Regions from separate parts of the Brevibacillus sp. genome, predicted to be linked through region 2. Evidence: predicted binding sites of a transcription regulator. Region 2 holds the regulator's gene; the other holds the start of a gene.
What was found. The regulator LexA, encoded in region 2, represses DNA repair genes until DNA is damaged. The targets are predictions, from matches to a motif close to CGAACATATGTTCG.
Positions count from the first base shown of each region.

Region 1: a site for LexA is predicted at 2,997-3,010, ahead of recA (recombinase RecA). Genes of this name have one in related genera too.

Region 1 is NZ_DOTK01000034.1:260,123-267,294, reverse strand. Features, by position in the region: gene rny (ribonuclease Y) at 1-810, opposite strand, end outside; gene DEP07_RS09465 (regulatory protein RecX) at 1,088-1,735, opposite strand; gene recA (recombinase RecA) at 1,853-2,911, opposite strand; gene DEP07_RS09455 (DEAD/DEAH box helicase) at 3,078-4,667, opposite strand; gene DEP07_RS09450 (competence/damage-inducible protein A) at 4,675-5,919, opposite strand; gene pgsA (CDP-diacylglycerol--glycerol-3-phosphate 3-phosphatidyltransferase) at 6,028-6,603, opposite strand; gene rimO (30S ribosomal protein S12 methylthiotransferase RimO) at 6,604-7,172, opposite strand, start outside.
Region 2 is NZ_DOTK01000026.1:127,165-134,336, reverse strand. Features, by position in the region: gene DEP07_RS06385 (FusB/FusC family EF-G-binding protein) at 188-826, opposite strand; gene DEP07_RS06380 (CD3324 family protein) at 997-1,311, opposite strand; gene DEP07_RS06375 (DUF4269 domain-containing protein) at 1,596-2,165, opposite strand; gene DEP07_RS06370 (DUF456 domain-containing protein) at 2,292-2,777, shown strand; gene lexA (transcriptional repressor LexA) at 2,825-3,448, opposite strand; gene yneA (cell division suppressor protein YneA) at 3,761-4,096, shown strand; gene DEP07_RS06355 (DUF896 domain-containing protein) at 4,189-4,386, shown strand; gene crcB (fluoride efflux transporter CrcB) at 4,483-4,848, shown strand; gene DEP07_RS06345 (HelD family protein) at 4,886-7,126, shown strand.

The DNA.
Region 1 (7,172 bases), on a different contig from region 2:
TCCGTCTGCAACGAGCTTGTCGAGCGCTGTCTTGGCGATTTCCCGACGGATCGGATCAAAGCCAGACAGGATGACTGCTTCCGGAGTGTCGTCGATGATCAGATCGATTCCCGTCAACGTCTCCAAAGCACGGATGTTTCGTCCTTCCCGTCCGATAATCCGTCCCTTCATCTCATCGTTTGGCAACGTCACCACAGAAACGGTTGTCTCTGCTACGTGATCAGCTGCACAGCGCTGAATGGAGGTGGTAATAATTTCGCGAGCGCGCTTGTCCGCCTCTTCTTTGGCCTGCGTCTCTATCTCTTTGATCATCACGGCCATTTCGTGGCGAACGGTATTTTCCACGTCAGTCAGAATGATATTTTTCGCCTCATCCTGCGTCAATCCGGAAATGCGTTCCAACTCGGAAACTTGTTCTTTATATAAGTGCTCTACCTTGCTTTGCAGTTCTGCGATGGCGCGGTCGCGCTCAGCCAATTCTTCCTCTTTGCGCTCCAACTGTTCCATCTTGCGGTCCAGCGTTTCTTCTTTTTGAAGAATGCGCCGTTCCTGACGCTGGATCTCGTTGCGTCTTTCGCGCAACTCGGTTTCTGCTTCGGAACGAAGTTTGAACACTTCATCCTTGGCTTCCAGCACCTTTTCCTTTTTAACGGCTTCGGCGTCCCGTTTCGCTTCCTCGACGATCTGGCGTGCAGCTTCCTCCGCACTGGAGATCTTTGCTTCCGCAATCGATTTTCGAATGAAGTAGCCAGCACCCAAGCCGATGAGCAGGGCGACGAGCACGATGACAACTGTTAGTATAGGCTCCATAGACTTTTTCGTTTCACCTCCTTATTGTAAGATCTCCCCGCTTTCCAAGCATTCGTTTTTCATGGAGTGCCGCTTTCGTTTTGCTCTCACATAGAGCATTCGCTAAAAAACAAGACCGATTTTACTCGGTCCGCTGAATCCGTACTGCTATCGCACGGTTGTTCAGTTGTTTCACAGGCAACGAGTGAGCAAAGCGTCAAAAGTTATGATACACCAAGTAAATACAAACCTATTTTATTATTTGTGAACAAGAATTGTCAAGATCATGCAAATAGAGTCAGCGCTCTTCGTCCCTTCTCTGACGCAATTCTGTGCGAACTTGCTGGATGATGGAATGCGAGAAGCCCTTGCGCATCAGCATGGCGAGTAGTTTTCGCTCCTCGTCAGGATTCGGCGCTCCTGTGATCCGCCGCGCTTTCTTCTCTATCAAAGCGCGGGCAGCTTCCAGTTCAGCCTCTCTTGAAACGCCTTGCACGGCATCTTCGGCAATCGCCTTGTCTACCCCGCGCTGCGCCAGTTCCATGCGCAGCATGTAGGAGCTTCGCGGCTTCAGGCGCAGCCGTTCTTCCACCCACTGCTTGGCAAATGCTTCATCGTCTATGTATCCGTGATCTTCGCAACGCTGGCAAATCTCATCGGCAACTTTTGCATCAAAGCCTTTGTCCAGCAAATACGCTTGCAACTGACTGCGGGTGCGCGGGCGCATCCCCAAGTATTTCAGGGCGCCCAAATACGCCTTGTGTCGCTCTTCCGCCACCAGCACTTCACAATAAAACGACTCGTCCACATCGGTGCCTTTAAATAGGTTGTACTTTACCAGTATGTCTTCATGTACCGTAAACGCATACTCCCCATCCAAATCAATGTGATACCGCTGTTTTTGCTTGTTGTCGCGGTGAACGGCAGTGATTTGGCCGCTCTTCATTTTGGCCCACTCCTTTCTTCGGCTTTGTTGTTCAATCTAATAGAACATAGAAAAGCCTCGGGACGTCTGTCACAGAAAACAGCCTGTCTCATCGACAGGCTGTTCACTTATGCTCCATTACTCAAGGTCAAATGCTGGCTCTTCGTCTTGCTCAGGATCGACGACTGGTTCTGCTTCAGGAACAGAGCCTGGATTGAGGCTGAAATACTCGCGAACCTTTGTCTCGATTTGGGAAGCAATATGCGGGTTTTCTTTGAGGAAGACTTTCGAGTTTTCCCGTCCTTGGCCGAGGCGCTCCTCGTTGAAGGAGTACCAAGCACCACTTTTTTGTACCACATCGATTTCGGAACCGATATCGAGGATGCTGCCCTCTTTGGAGATCCCTTCCCCGTACATGATGTCCACTTCAGCGACTTTGAACGGTGGCGCTACTTTGTTTTTCACGACCTTGATCTTGGTCTTGCTGCCAAGGATATCGTTACCGACTTTGATCGATTCTGCTTTACGAACATCCAGACGCACGCTGGCGTAGAATTTCAGAGCGCGTCCACCTGGAGTTGTCTCTGGGTTACCGAACATCACGCCTACTTTTTCACGCAACTGGTTGATGAAGATCGCGATTGTCTTGGACTTGTTGATCGCACCGGACAGTTTGCGCAAAGCTTGCGACATCAGGCGGGCTTGCAAACCTACGTGGGAATCCCCCATCTCGCCTTCAATCTCTGCTTTTGGAACCAGTGCTGCTACAGAGTCCACGACGATGATATCTACTGCACCGGAGCGCACCAGCGCTTCGGCAATTTCCAATGCTTGCTCCCCTGTATCCGGCTGGGAAAGCAGCAACTCATCGATGTTCACGCCCAGCTTCGCTGCATAGACAGGGTCCAGTGCATGCTCGGCGTCGATGAAAGCCGCTTGTCCACCTTGACGTTGTACTTCTGCGATCGCATGGAGCGCTACGGTTGTTTTACCGGAAGACTCAGGACCATAAATCTCGACGATACGGCCACGTGGGAATCCACCTACACCCAATGCGATATCCAACGCTAACGCACCACTGGAAACGGTCGAAATCTGAACGTTGGACACCTCTCCCAACTTCATGATGGAACCTTTTCCGAACTGCTTTTCTATTTGACGCAATGCACTCTCCAAAGCTGCGCGACGATCTGACAAATGGTACACACCCTTTCACTTTTCGCATCTCTTTTGCTTGTCTTCATCATACATCGAGATAGAACCGTTTGCCAAGTGTTTTTTGCGAACAAATATTCGCATCGTAAAAAACAGCCATTTTCTGGATAGTTCCAGAGAAATGGCTGTCTGTTTTTCACCTGAGCAATTAGGAGCGTTTTGCACCGCGCGGCTTTGCCGGCTCCAGGTTGATGCGTTTGCCGTTGATGCGGGTTTGGCGCAGCGACTCGTAAACGAATGCCGCCACTTCTTCCGGCACTTCCACGAACGTGAAGTTCTCGAAAATGTCGATGCGGCCAACCGATTTGCCAGGAATGCCTACCGACTCGGAAATCTCGCGCACCAAATCTTGCGGCTTCATGTTCGCATTGCGGCCTACGTTCAGGAAGAAGCGAACCATGCCTTTTGCAGCACCCGTCTCTCCGAAGTTGTACGCTTCTGCCTCCTGCATTTGGCCTGCTTCGGAATGGAAAGCCAGATGCAGCGCAGCAGCCGCGACTTTCTCGGCCGGGTATTGGGCGACGAGCGATTCCGCAACCTTTTGGTACATATCCGCGATCGCATCGCTCTCCAAAAGGCTTGTCAGCTGCTCGCGAAGCTGTTCTTGCTTGCGCTCCGCCACTTCCTCAAGCGACGGTACGTTGCGGGACAGCACTTGCGCTTTTGTCTGCTTCTGGATGAACATCATCTGTCTGACTTCGCGCGGCGTCACCAATGTCATGGCGATTCCTTTGCGTCCTGCACGACCTGTACGGCCGATCCGGTGCACGTAGCTTTCGGAGTCTTGCGGAATGTCGTAGTTGATTACGTGCGAGACGTTGCCTACGTCGATCCCGCGCGCTGCTACGTCTGTTGCGATCAAAAATTCAATCGAGCCTTCACGGAAAGAGTTCATCACTTTGTCGCGCTGTGCCTGGGACAGGTCACCGTGCAAGCCATCTGCCAAGTATCCGCGGGATTGCAGCACTTCGGACAGCTCATCTACGCCGCGTTTGGTACGGCAAAAGATGATGCCAAGCTCTACATCTTCGCTGTCGAGAATGCGACACAGGCTCTCCACTTTGTTTCGGTCGAACACTTTGTAGTACACTTGCTCGATCAACGGCGCTGTCACTTCTTCGCGGCTGACAGCGATCGTTTGCGGCTGTTTCATGTAACGGGTAGCCAAACGCTTGATTTCAGGCGGCATCGTTGCAGAGAAGAGCAACGTCTGGCGCTCTTCCGGCATATGATTGATGATTGTTTCGATATCTTCGATGAAGCCCATGTCCAGCATTTCGTCCGCTTCATCGAGAATGAGCGTATGTACATTCTCCAGCTTCAGCGTTTTGCGACGCAAATGGTCCATGACGCGTCCAGGGGTTCCCACCACGATCTGTACGCCTTGGCGCAGAGCGCGAATCTGGTGACCGATGGACTGTCCGCCGTAGATTGGCAGTGTGCGCACTTTGTTGTACTTGGAGATGCGCAAAAGCTCTCCGGCAACCTGGATGGCCAACTCGCGAGTCGGGGTCAACACAATCGCTTGTACGCGATTGGCTGGTGTAATTTTTTCTACAAGCGGAATCCCGAAAGCCGCTGTTTTTCCCGTTCCGGTCTGTGCTTGACCGATCAAGTCTCCTCCGTCCAGCACTTTCGGAATGCAGGCTGCCTGAATCGGCGATGGCTCTTCGAAGCCCATATCGTGGATCGCCTGCAAAATGGATTTATGTAAAGGAAAATCAGAAAACATCGTCATGAAAACGTCACCTTTCTTTTTGCATTTGCAGCGCATAAAATAGCGCAAATTTGGCGGCACGCCCAACAATCGCCTTTCTTCTGCCTGCAAGGCGAAGCTCTTTGACTACTGTTGGCATCCCTTCACCCGCAATCCCTACGTAGACAAGACCTACAGGCTTGCCTTCCGATGGATCGGGACCAGCCACACCCGTCACGGAAACTCCGTATGTGGCTCCCAGCTTGGCTCGTACATTCTCCGCAAGCAGCTGCGCTGTCTGGCGGCTGACTGCGCCGTCTGTGGACAACACTTCTTCAGGCACGTCGAGCAGCTGTTTTTTCACATCGTTTGTATAGCAAACGATGCCTCCTTGGAAAACAGACGAACTGCCAGGAACGGAAGTAATGAGCGAAGCGATCGTGCCGCCTGTACAGCTCTCTGCACACGCGATGGTCTCGTTTCGCTTTTTCAGTTCGCTTACCAATACATCGTGCAGGGAAGAATCCTCACCCATCCCGTACACGTACTCGCCAACGCGCTTGCGAATCTCCTCCTCGACCGGCAAAATCAAGACTTCTCCTTCTTCTGCCGTTGAGGCCCTCGCCGTAATCCGCAGCGTTACTTCAAATTCTTTTGCATACGGAGCAATCGTCGGGTTGTCCTGTTTTTCAATCAGATCCAGCAACCGCTCCTCCAGAGCAGACTCACCGATCCCGTAGAAGCGCAGCACATGAGAATGAAATACTCGCTTCTCCGGCAACAGATCCGTCAAGTACGGCATGACGTAATGCTCCACCATCGGGTACAGCTCGCTAGGCGGTCCAGGGAGAAGCACGAACGTGCAACTGTCATGACGGATCGCCATCCCAGGCGCCATCCCGAAGTCATTGGGGAAGACATGGCTGCCTGAGAGAACCAGCGCCTGCTTCCGATTGTTTTCCGTCATGACAATCCCACGTTGCAAAAAGAATTGTTCAATTCTTTCCATGGCTTCCGGATTTGTCTCCAGTCCGACGCCCACGTGCCCTGCCACTGTTTCTTTTGTCAGGTCATCCTGAGTCGGTCCAAGCCCACCCGTAAAAATGACAAGATCGGAACGGTCGGCTGCGAGGGCGATCACCTGCTGCAACCGCTGCGTGTTATCGCCGACAACGGAATGAAAATACACTCCGACACCAATTTCCGCCAGTTTTTGCGAGAGAAACTGAGCATTGGTGTTGGCAATCTGGCCTAGCAAAAGCTCGGTACCTACTGCGATAATCTCCGCTCTCATTTTCCTCATCCATTCTCTTTGAGAGTAGAAAAGCCTCTAACCAAACAGTTTATCACCGATAGTGGCGCAAGAGAAGAGTCTTGTGAAAAAAGAGACCAATACCCGTAACTACGAGTATTGGATGACGTTGCGATTTTTCGCAAAGTAGTCGTACCCGGAATAAAGCGTAATCACAACCATGGCCCAAGTGGCTACCTCATCGAAGGGAATCCCGAAAAAGCCGAATGGGAAATTGCGGATCATGACGGCTGTAATCGCCACGATCTGCACCCATGTTTTCAGTTTACCCAAAGCACTGGCAGCAATTACCTGTCCTTCAGCCGCAGCAACAAGGCGCAAACCTGTTACAGCAAACTCCCTGCTGATAATCACAATCGCAATCCACGCCTCCAGCCGCTGCATCTCCACCAAGGAAATCAAGGCAGCAGAGATGAGCAGCTTGTCGGCAAGCGGGTCCAAAAATTTTCCGAGATTGGTCACGATCTTGCGTTTGCGTGCAATGTAACCGTCGAGTCCGTCCGTACTGGCTGCTAGGATAAACACCAAAGCCGCAATCAGCTCGTTATACGTCATCGTCAGGCTGCCAATGGAAAATGTCCCGATGTTGTAACGCACCAGCAGAAAAAACATAACTACCGGCACCAGGAAAATCCTGGCGAGGGTGATGCGGTTGGCGAGATTCACCTAGACTACCTCCCCGGCCAAATCGTATTCATAGGAGTGTGTGATCTTTACCTTTACGATTGAGCCTAATTTGCCTTTGAATCCGGTTACGAATACTTCCCCGTCAATTTCCGGGGCATCGTATTGCGTCCGGCCTACATAAATGTCGTTGCGCCCTTCGTAACGCTCAATCAGGACGTCCAGCTCCTGGCCGACAAAGCGGCCATTGCGCTCGCTTGCAATCTCACGCTGAATTTCCATCAGCATGTTCGCCCGCTTTTCCTTGGCCTCTTCGTCCACATGATCAGGCAGACGGGAAGCCGGGGTGTCCTCTTCATTCGAATAAGTGAACACACCCAAACGGTCAAAACGGATGTCTTTCACGAAGTCGGACAACTTGGCAAAGTCCTCTTCGTTTTCGCCAGGGAAGCCTACAATCAAGGAAGTTCGCAGGGCAACATCCGGTACTTGCGCGCGGATTTTACCGACAAGCTCGCGAATATCCGTTTGGCGACCCGGACGACGCATTCTTTTCAGAATGTGGTCTTCTGAGTGCTGCAATGGCATGTCGATGTATTTGCATACCTTTG
Region 2 (7,172 bases):
TTCCACACAGGAAGCGGGCTTATAATGGATTCCATTTGAGAGAATCAGATACAACCTCTCGCCCGCTTGCCATCAACAACCCCTTGAGCTGCACGAGGGGTTCATTTTTTTGCCAAAACAGCTCCTTGTTCATGAATGAGAACAAGGAGCTGTCATCGTTTTTGCCCAGAAAGTTGCTGTTGGTCCCTCATTTGATCATGAGAGCTAAAAACTCGTGCAGTTTATCCAAAGAGCGGATGTTTTGATTGCAGGTTGTGCTGTCTTGGCATAAATAGTTTCCTTTTTTCAAATACGTGCCGTCACTTGAACCGCGTGCTTCCAGGACGAACATGCCGATGTCGGAAACTTTGTTGCAGATGGCACAGATGCCTTTCTTCGCTATGGGCGTAAAAGTGCCGTGGATACCGATCAGCTTGTCGGGGTAGTTGGCGATGATAAATTTTTTATCAGAACCGTTGTCGAACCAACTGATGTACGACAACTCGGCATACGGAAGCTCGGCGGCTACTGGTGGCTTGAGCTTCTTGATCTTCGGGTACATTTTTTTGATCGCTTGCTCGGTAACAGCGGGAAACGGAACAACATAAGGCGACAAAGACAGCAGAAACTGTTTGGCTTCGTTCTTTTCTTTCAGCGAACGGATTGGCGCAAGTAGTTGTCTTTGTTCGTCAGAAAGATCAGCGAACAGCTGAAAAACCGCTTCCTGCGCAATGTCTTTTCGTGCCCGGATGACGTTCAAATCCGTGCTGCCCGTATACGCATTCAACAAGTTTTGCACCTGCCATTTGATAAAGTTGTAGTGGTGGGGAAAAATAAACGGTTGCATGTGATCGTGTACCTCCTGTATGTGTCCGCTGCGCTGGTGGAAGAACGCAGCAGTTTTGTCTCTTTTACTTTAAAAGCAAACGGCTGCGCTTGATAGGGAGAGAACGATTCTAAACAAAACTCGGCATAGAAAAAGCACTGATCGTCCTGGGGACAGATCAGTGCCTGAGTCTATTTGACATATACGATTTTTTTGATCGTTTCGATCGAGAGAAAGTACTGTTCGGCCAGCTGTGGAATGGACACACCTTCGCGAAAAGCGTTGCGGATCAGGTTGTTCCTTTCGTCCAGCTGTTTTCTTCCGCCAGAGCGGGTTCCCCATTTATAATGCGTGGTTTTTGACTTCGGGATATAGATGGTTTCCCCCTGCACATACTTCTGGATTTCTGCAATCAGGCTTTCTGGCAGCATATTGGCTGCATTCGCATATTTCATTTTCGCTCGCTCCTTATTTTGGCATTCAAATAAGGGGCAAAGCCGGAAAATAAAAAATGAGATACATAACGGTAGGCGATGTATTGTCTAAACGACTGTCCACCTCATGCAAAGTATCGCCTTTTTATTTCCAGGCTTTGCATGAGACGCTGCAGTATCTGGCAAACTGAATCCATTCACCAACCATACACCCCCTCGATCACGATTCATACCTTCCTGTGCAGTACGCAAACTCTGCGCAGTTCCTTCCATTATAGATCATCTTGCAGCGATTTTCATGCGCAGATGTTTGCGAGCGCTTTGCCAAGTTACTCAAAAAACACGATCTTTGCGGCTTATCGGCCGACGATCAGGTCAAGCAACTGATCATCTGTCCATGGCTCCAGCGCAAGCAACGCTTGGTACGGGTCAGCTCCCGGGATGTGAAAGTAGGAGGCAAAAGCTGGCTCTGTCTTCAAGCCGTTTTGCTTGAGCTGGCGGATGTGCTGCCGCGCTTTCGGTCCTGCCAGTTGCAGCAAGCGATGTTCGATGATCATGTGCCGATACGCGTTTTGTTGTTCGACGGGGCGCGGTTGGGCAAAAAGCTCGAACCAGAAGCCGTGGGCAAAAAAGGAGACAAGACATGTGGGCACAGCTTGTACCGGCATGCGGGCTTCCTGGTATTCTTCGCAGTCTGCGTAAAAGCTGCGGGCGATCTCGGCGAACAGCTCAAGATCGTAGCATTCGCAGACGATGTCCAAATCGCTGTCGCCAATATCGATGTCGAGCGGAATCGTTCCGGCGAGCACCGGATCAAAAGCTTGCAGGCGTTGCAATACCGCGCTTTGTTCGATGGCTCGTGCGGCTGCTTGCTGTTTTGCTGTACCGTTTCGCAAATAGGTGAGATCACGCCAGTTTCTCGTCATAGAAAACTCCTGTTTCGTTCGGTATTTGCAGATGTTTGTCGCAACAAGTATGATAGATTCGCGAAAACAAGTGTGCAACAAAAATCGCTTTTGCTCGTATTACCTATGTGAGGGGAGTGCATGCAGATGGATATTTTACTCTGGATCGTTGTTTTGGTGCTATTCGCGCTCAGTATTGCAGGTATATTTTTGCCTGTGTTACCCGATACGATTTTGCTGTGGGCAGGCTTTTTGCTCTACCACTTTTTCATAGCAGATCCGGGAGCGGGGTTGCCAGCGTCCTTCTGGTGGGGAATGGTGGTATTCAGTATTTTGCTGTACGGCGCTGACTTGTTGACCAACATGTATTTCGTGAAAAAATACGGCGGCTCCAAATGGTCGTCGGTGGCGGCTGCCGCAGGGATTTTTCTCGGGATTTTCGTGTTCCCGCCATTTGGGATGATCATTTTGCCGTTTGTCTTCGTCGTGCTGGTGGAGCTGTTGGTGCAGAACCAGCCTTTCGAGCGGGCGGTCAAAGCGGGCTTTGGCTCCCTGATCGGCTTTTTGGGAAGCGCAGTAGTCAAAGTAGTGTTGCAGGTGACCATGATTATCTGGTTTTTCCTCGCCAGATAGAGAGAAAAAAGGACAGCGATGGCTGTCCTTTTTTGTATGTCGCGAAATTAGTGAATGAGGCGGTAGACGCCGATGACTTTGCCGAGAATGGAAACGGCGTCCAAAATGATCGGTTCCATCGTGGCGTTCTCAGGCTGGAGACGGAAGTGGTTTTTTTCTTTGAAAAAGCGCTTGACGGTTGCTTCGTCTTCTTCGGTCATGGCGACAACGATATCTCCGTTGTTTGCTACATGCTGCTGGCGCACGATGACGTAGTCTCCGTCGAGGATTCCGGCGTCGATCATACTGTTTCCGGACACGCGCAGCATGTACACCTTGTCTGAAGTCACGATATTTTCTGGAAGCGGGAAGTATTCCTCTACGTCCTCAATCGCCGTGATCGGTTGCCCGGCGGTTACTTTCCCGATGACAGGAACGCGGACAACGGAGTCTTCGAAGTTGTCCTGGAAGCGATCTTCTTCAGACAACAGCTCGATCGCGCGCGGTTTGGTCGGGTCGCGGCGAATCAGGCCTTTCTTTTCCAGGCGGGCCAAGTGGCCGTGTACGGTAGAGCTGGAAGCCAGTCCGACAGCTTCGCCGATTTCGCGCACAGATGGAGGATAACCTTTGTCGCGAACTTCCTTCCGAATGAATTCGATGATGGCTTGTTGTCTGCTAGATAATTTTGACATAAAAAGACACCCCTGATTTCTCGAACATATTTTCCTATATTATACCATGGGAGCTTGCGTTCGACAAACATAAGTTCGATAAAAAGGCGAACAGGAATTTTTGCCCGAAAGAACGTTTCTTGTCGAATGGTTGGTGCGAGCCAGAAGCATGGCTGTTCGCGGATTGTCCCATACCAAAAGGGGAATTGGCCATCTTGCCGTCACCTGCGTGAATTTTGCAAAGGGGCAGGTTTTCGTATTGACATGAACATATGTTCTCATTTATGATTAGGGTACGAACTTATAGAACGTATGTTTGCAGGAGGTTATCCCATGAATGTCATGTCTATTCCTAACCGTTTTGAAAAAGAATCGTCCCGTCGCGTCCGTTTTGGTATTACCAGAGGCCAAGCCCTGTTGTTCCTGATTACGTTTTCTCTCTTTTTTTACTTGTTGACCGAACTGGTGTTTGCTTCTTCGCACGCTGAGCCGCTAAAAGGAACAGAAGTGACGGTTCGCGACGGTGACAGCTTGTGGACCATTGCAGTCCGCCATCAAACGGAGACGGTCGATGTACGCGATCTGATCCAGGATATTAAAGAGGCGAACGATCTGCAGAGCAATCTGATTTATCCGGGACAGACCTTGCTCATTCCCGATCCGAAATGATAGAAAGCACTTGCCGGTTCGTCTCCATCTTGCGAGTTCGCCCTGATGTGATATAATTAAACGGCATTACTACTGGGTGGGAGGAACCGTACGTGGTATCTGACGCGGAAATCAAACGAATCAACGAACTGGTCAAAAAATCGCGCGAGGTTGGTTTGACCGATGAGGAAAAGCAAGAGCAGCAAGCTCTGCGACAAAAGTACATTGATGCGGTCAAGGCATCGCTGAAAGCGAATCTCGATTCCATCCGTTATGTGGAAGATCTTGAAGAGAATCGTCCCAAACATTAAGCTCACTTGTATTGATAAGGCAGACATCCTTGCTTGACGCTCGGGTGTCTTTTTGTTCCTTATGACTATCAGGTATTCGACAGAGGAGGAAAACAGATGGCGTGGGTGGCTGTAGCGGTAGGCGGTGCTGTCGGTTCATTGTTTCGCTATTGGTTGTCTTTGGCGGCGAATCAGCCGGGGTGGCCAATCGGCACCTGGTTAGCCAACATCATCGGCTCATTTTTGATCGGCGTGTTGTTTGTGATCGGCAAAGAGCGGGGAGGCATTTCTCCCGAAGTGTATATTTTGTTTACCACAGGGGTTATGGGTGGCTTCACGACGTTTTCCACCTTTTCTCTGGAGGTTGTTTCTTTTTGGGGCGACGGGCAATGGCTGCGCGGGACGCTGTATGCACTCGCGAGTATCGTGGTCGGGCTGTCCTCATGCGCCGTAGGGATTTGGCTTGCCCGGCAAATGCAATAATAAAAAATAATGGATAAAGCTGAGAGGGGGGATGGGTGTGAGTACCCAGCACCGCGATTACGAAGCAGAACAAAACAAGCTGAAAGAGACGATTGCGCTCATTGACGACGAGATTGTTCAACTGCGTGAGGAAATTAACGAAGCAACCGATGACTATGTGAAACAGGTCGTGAACTACAACAAGGCCAAAGATTTGCGGTATCTGGAAGATCACGGGCGAGACAAACCGTATTTCGGACGTGTGGATTTTCTCAAAGACGAGATTTACGAGCTGGATCAGGTGTATATCGGAAAACGCGGAATTGTCCGCAGCGATACGTTCGATTCGATTGTCGTGGATTGGCGAGCGCCCATTGCCAGTCTCTATTACTCCGGAGAGAGCAAGGATGCGTTTTACCGGATGGGGCGCGAGATTGTTCGCGGAGAGGTGCGGTTGAAGCGCAACTTTGCGATTGAGGACGGAGAGATTGTCGGGATTTACGATGGAGCGGTGAAAGAGACGATCAATCGGGAAATGGGGCATCCGGACGAGTTTTTGCAGGAAGGTTTCATCGACGAGTTTTTGAACGCGAATTTGAATATGGCCAATGACAGTCGCTTGAAAGATATCGTGGCGACGATCCAGTCAGAGCAAAATGAGATCATCCGTGCGGAAAAAGATCGGCCGATCGTCGTGCAAGGGGTGGCAGGTAGCGGAAAGACGACCATCGCCCTGCATCGGCTGTCGTACTTGATCTACAACTATCAGGATACGATGATGTCGAAAAAATTCATGGTGTTCGCGCCAAACCGGATGTTTCTTACGTACATATCAGAAGTGCTGCCTGAACTCGGCGTCGATGATGTCCAGCAGTCGACATTTGTGGATTGGGCGGCGCGGCTCGTCAAACCGCTCATGCCAAAAGGCTGGCGGATCGTCAGTCCCGACAAGCCGTTGCAGCTGTTTTTTGAGGAAGGTCAGGATCAGCGTGAACAGGAGATTACTCGCAACAGGCTGCGCTTCAAAGGCTCACTGGCGTGCAAGGAAGCGATGGAGCAATACATTCGCTACGTGATTGAGACGAGAATCCCTTTCAAGAAACTGAGTTTTCTTTACAACAAAACAAAGCAAGTCTTCTCCATTCCGGGAGAGACGATCCGGCAATTTTTCCTGGAGCAGTTCGGGGCGTTGCCGTACCAGCGCAGGGTAGACGCGCTGCGCAAACATTTGAAGCAGGAAATGAACAAGCAGCTGTTTTCGCATTTGCGTGAACGAAAAGTCGATCTCGACAAGCAAGGGCTGGCCAAATTTGAAAAAATGCTGGAACAGATTTTGGATACATACCTGGTCAGCTTTCCACGTCTGGATATTTTTGCGGCGTATCGGGAGTTGATTGCAGATGAGGAATTGCTGCGCAAGCTTGCTCCGGCTGCGATCCCGGACGAGGTGATCCGTGATGTCAGCACCTCTTCTGCCGCACTGCTGGAACAGGAGCGCCTGGAGCCGGAAGACATCGCGCCGCTACTGTACTTGCAGCATATTATCGAGGGCATGAACAAAGCGGAGCATTTTGATCATACGGTTGTCGATGAAGCGCAAGATTTGAGCGCATTGGAGGTTGCGGTCATCGGGCTTGCGACGAAGCGAAATTCCATGACCATCGTTGGCGACATTGCCCAAGGCATCCACAGCTATCGCGGCATTCACGCGTGGGAAGAGCTGACGCAAGGCATTTTTGAGCAGCTTCGTCCCGCCTACTATACGCTGGCACAAAGCTATCGTTCGACGATCGAAATCATGCAATGCGCCAATGAGGTGCTGCGACAGATTGATCTGCCGGAGACGGTTCTCGCCAAGCCGGTTTTGCGTCATGGGGAAAAGCCGGTGATGGTTCATGCTCATTCAAGAACCGAGCTGTGGGACGATATTCGTTCGCGAGTCTCCGTCTTGCAACAGGAAGGCTTTCAAACGATTGCGATTGTCACCAAAACGATTTTGGCGAGCAAAAAGGCACACAAGGTTCTTGCCGAAAGCATCGCCGATCTGACGCTTCTCGGCAGCAAGGACAACCAGTTTCCGGGCGGCGTAACGGTAATGCCAGCTTATTTGACAAAAGGCTTGCAGTTTGACGCCGTGATTTTGCTCGATGTTGCATCTTATCAAAACAACGAGTGGGACGCGAAGCTGTTGTACGTGGCGATGACAAGACCTGTCCACCGGCTGGTGATGACGCAGATGGCAGGCGAAGAAGCGCCGCTTTTAGCTAACCTCGCACAAGAACTGTATACGCAGGCGTGAACAGGAAAAATCCCCTCTGACTGAATAACAGCAGAGGGGATTTTTG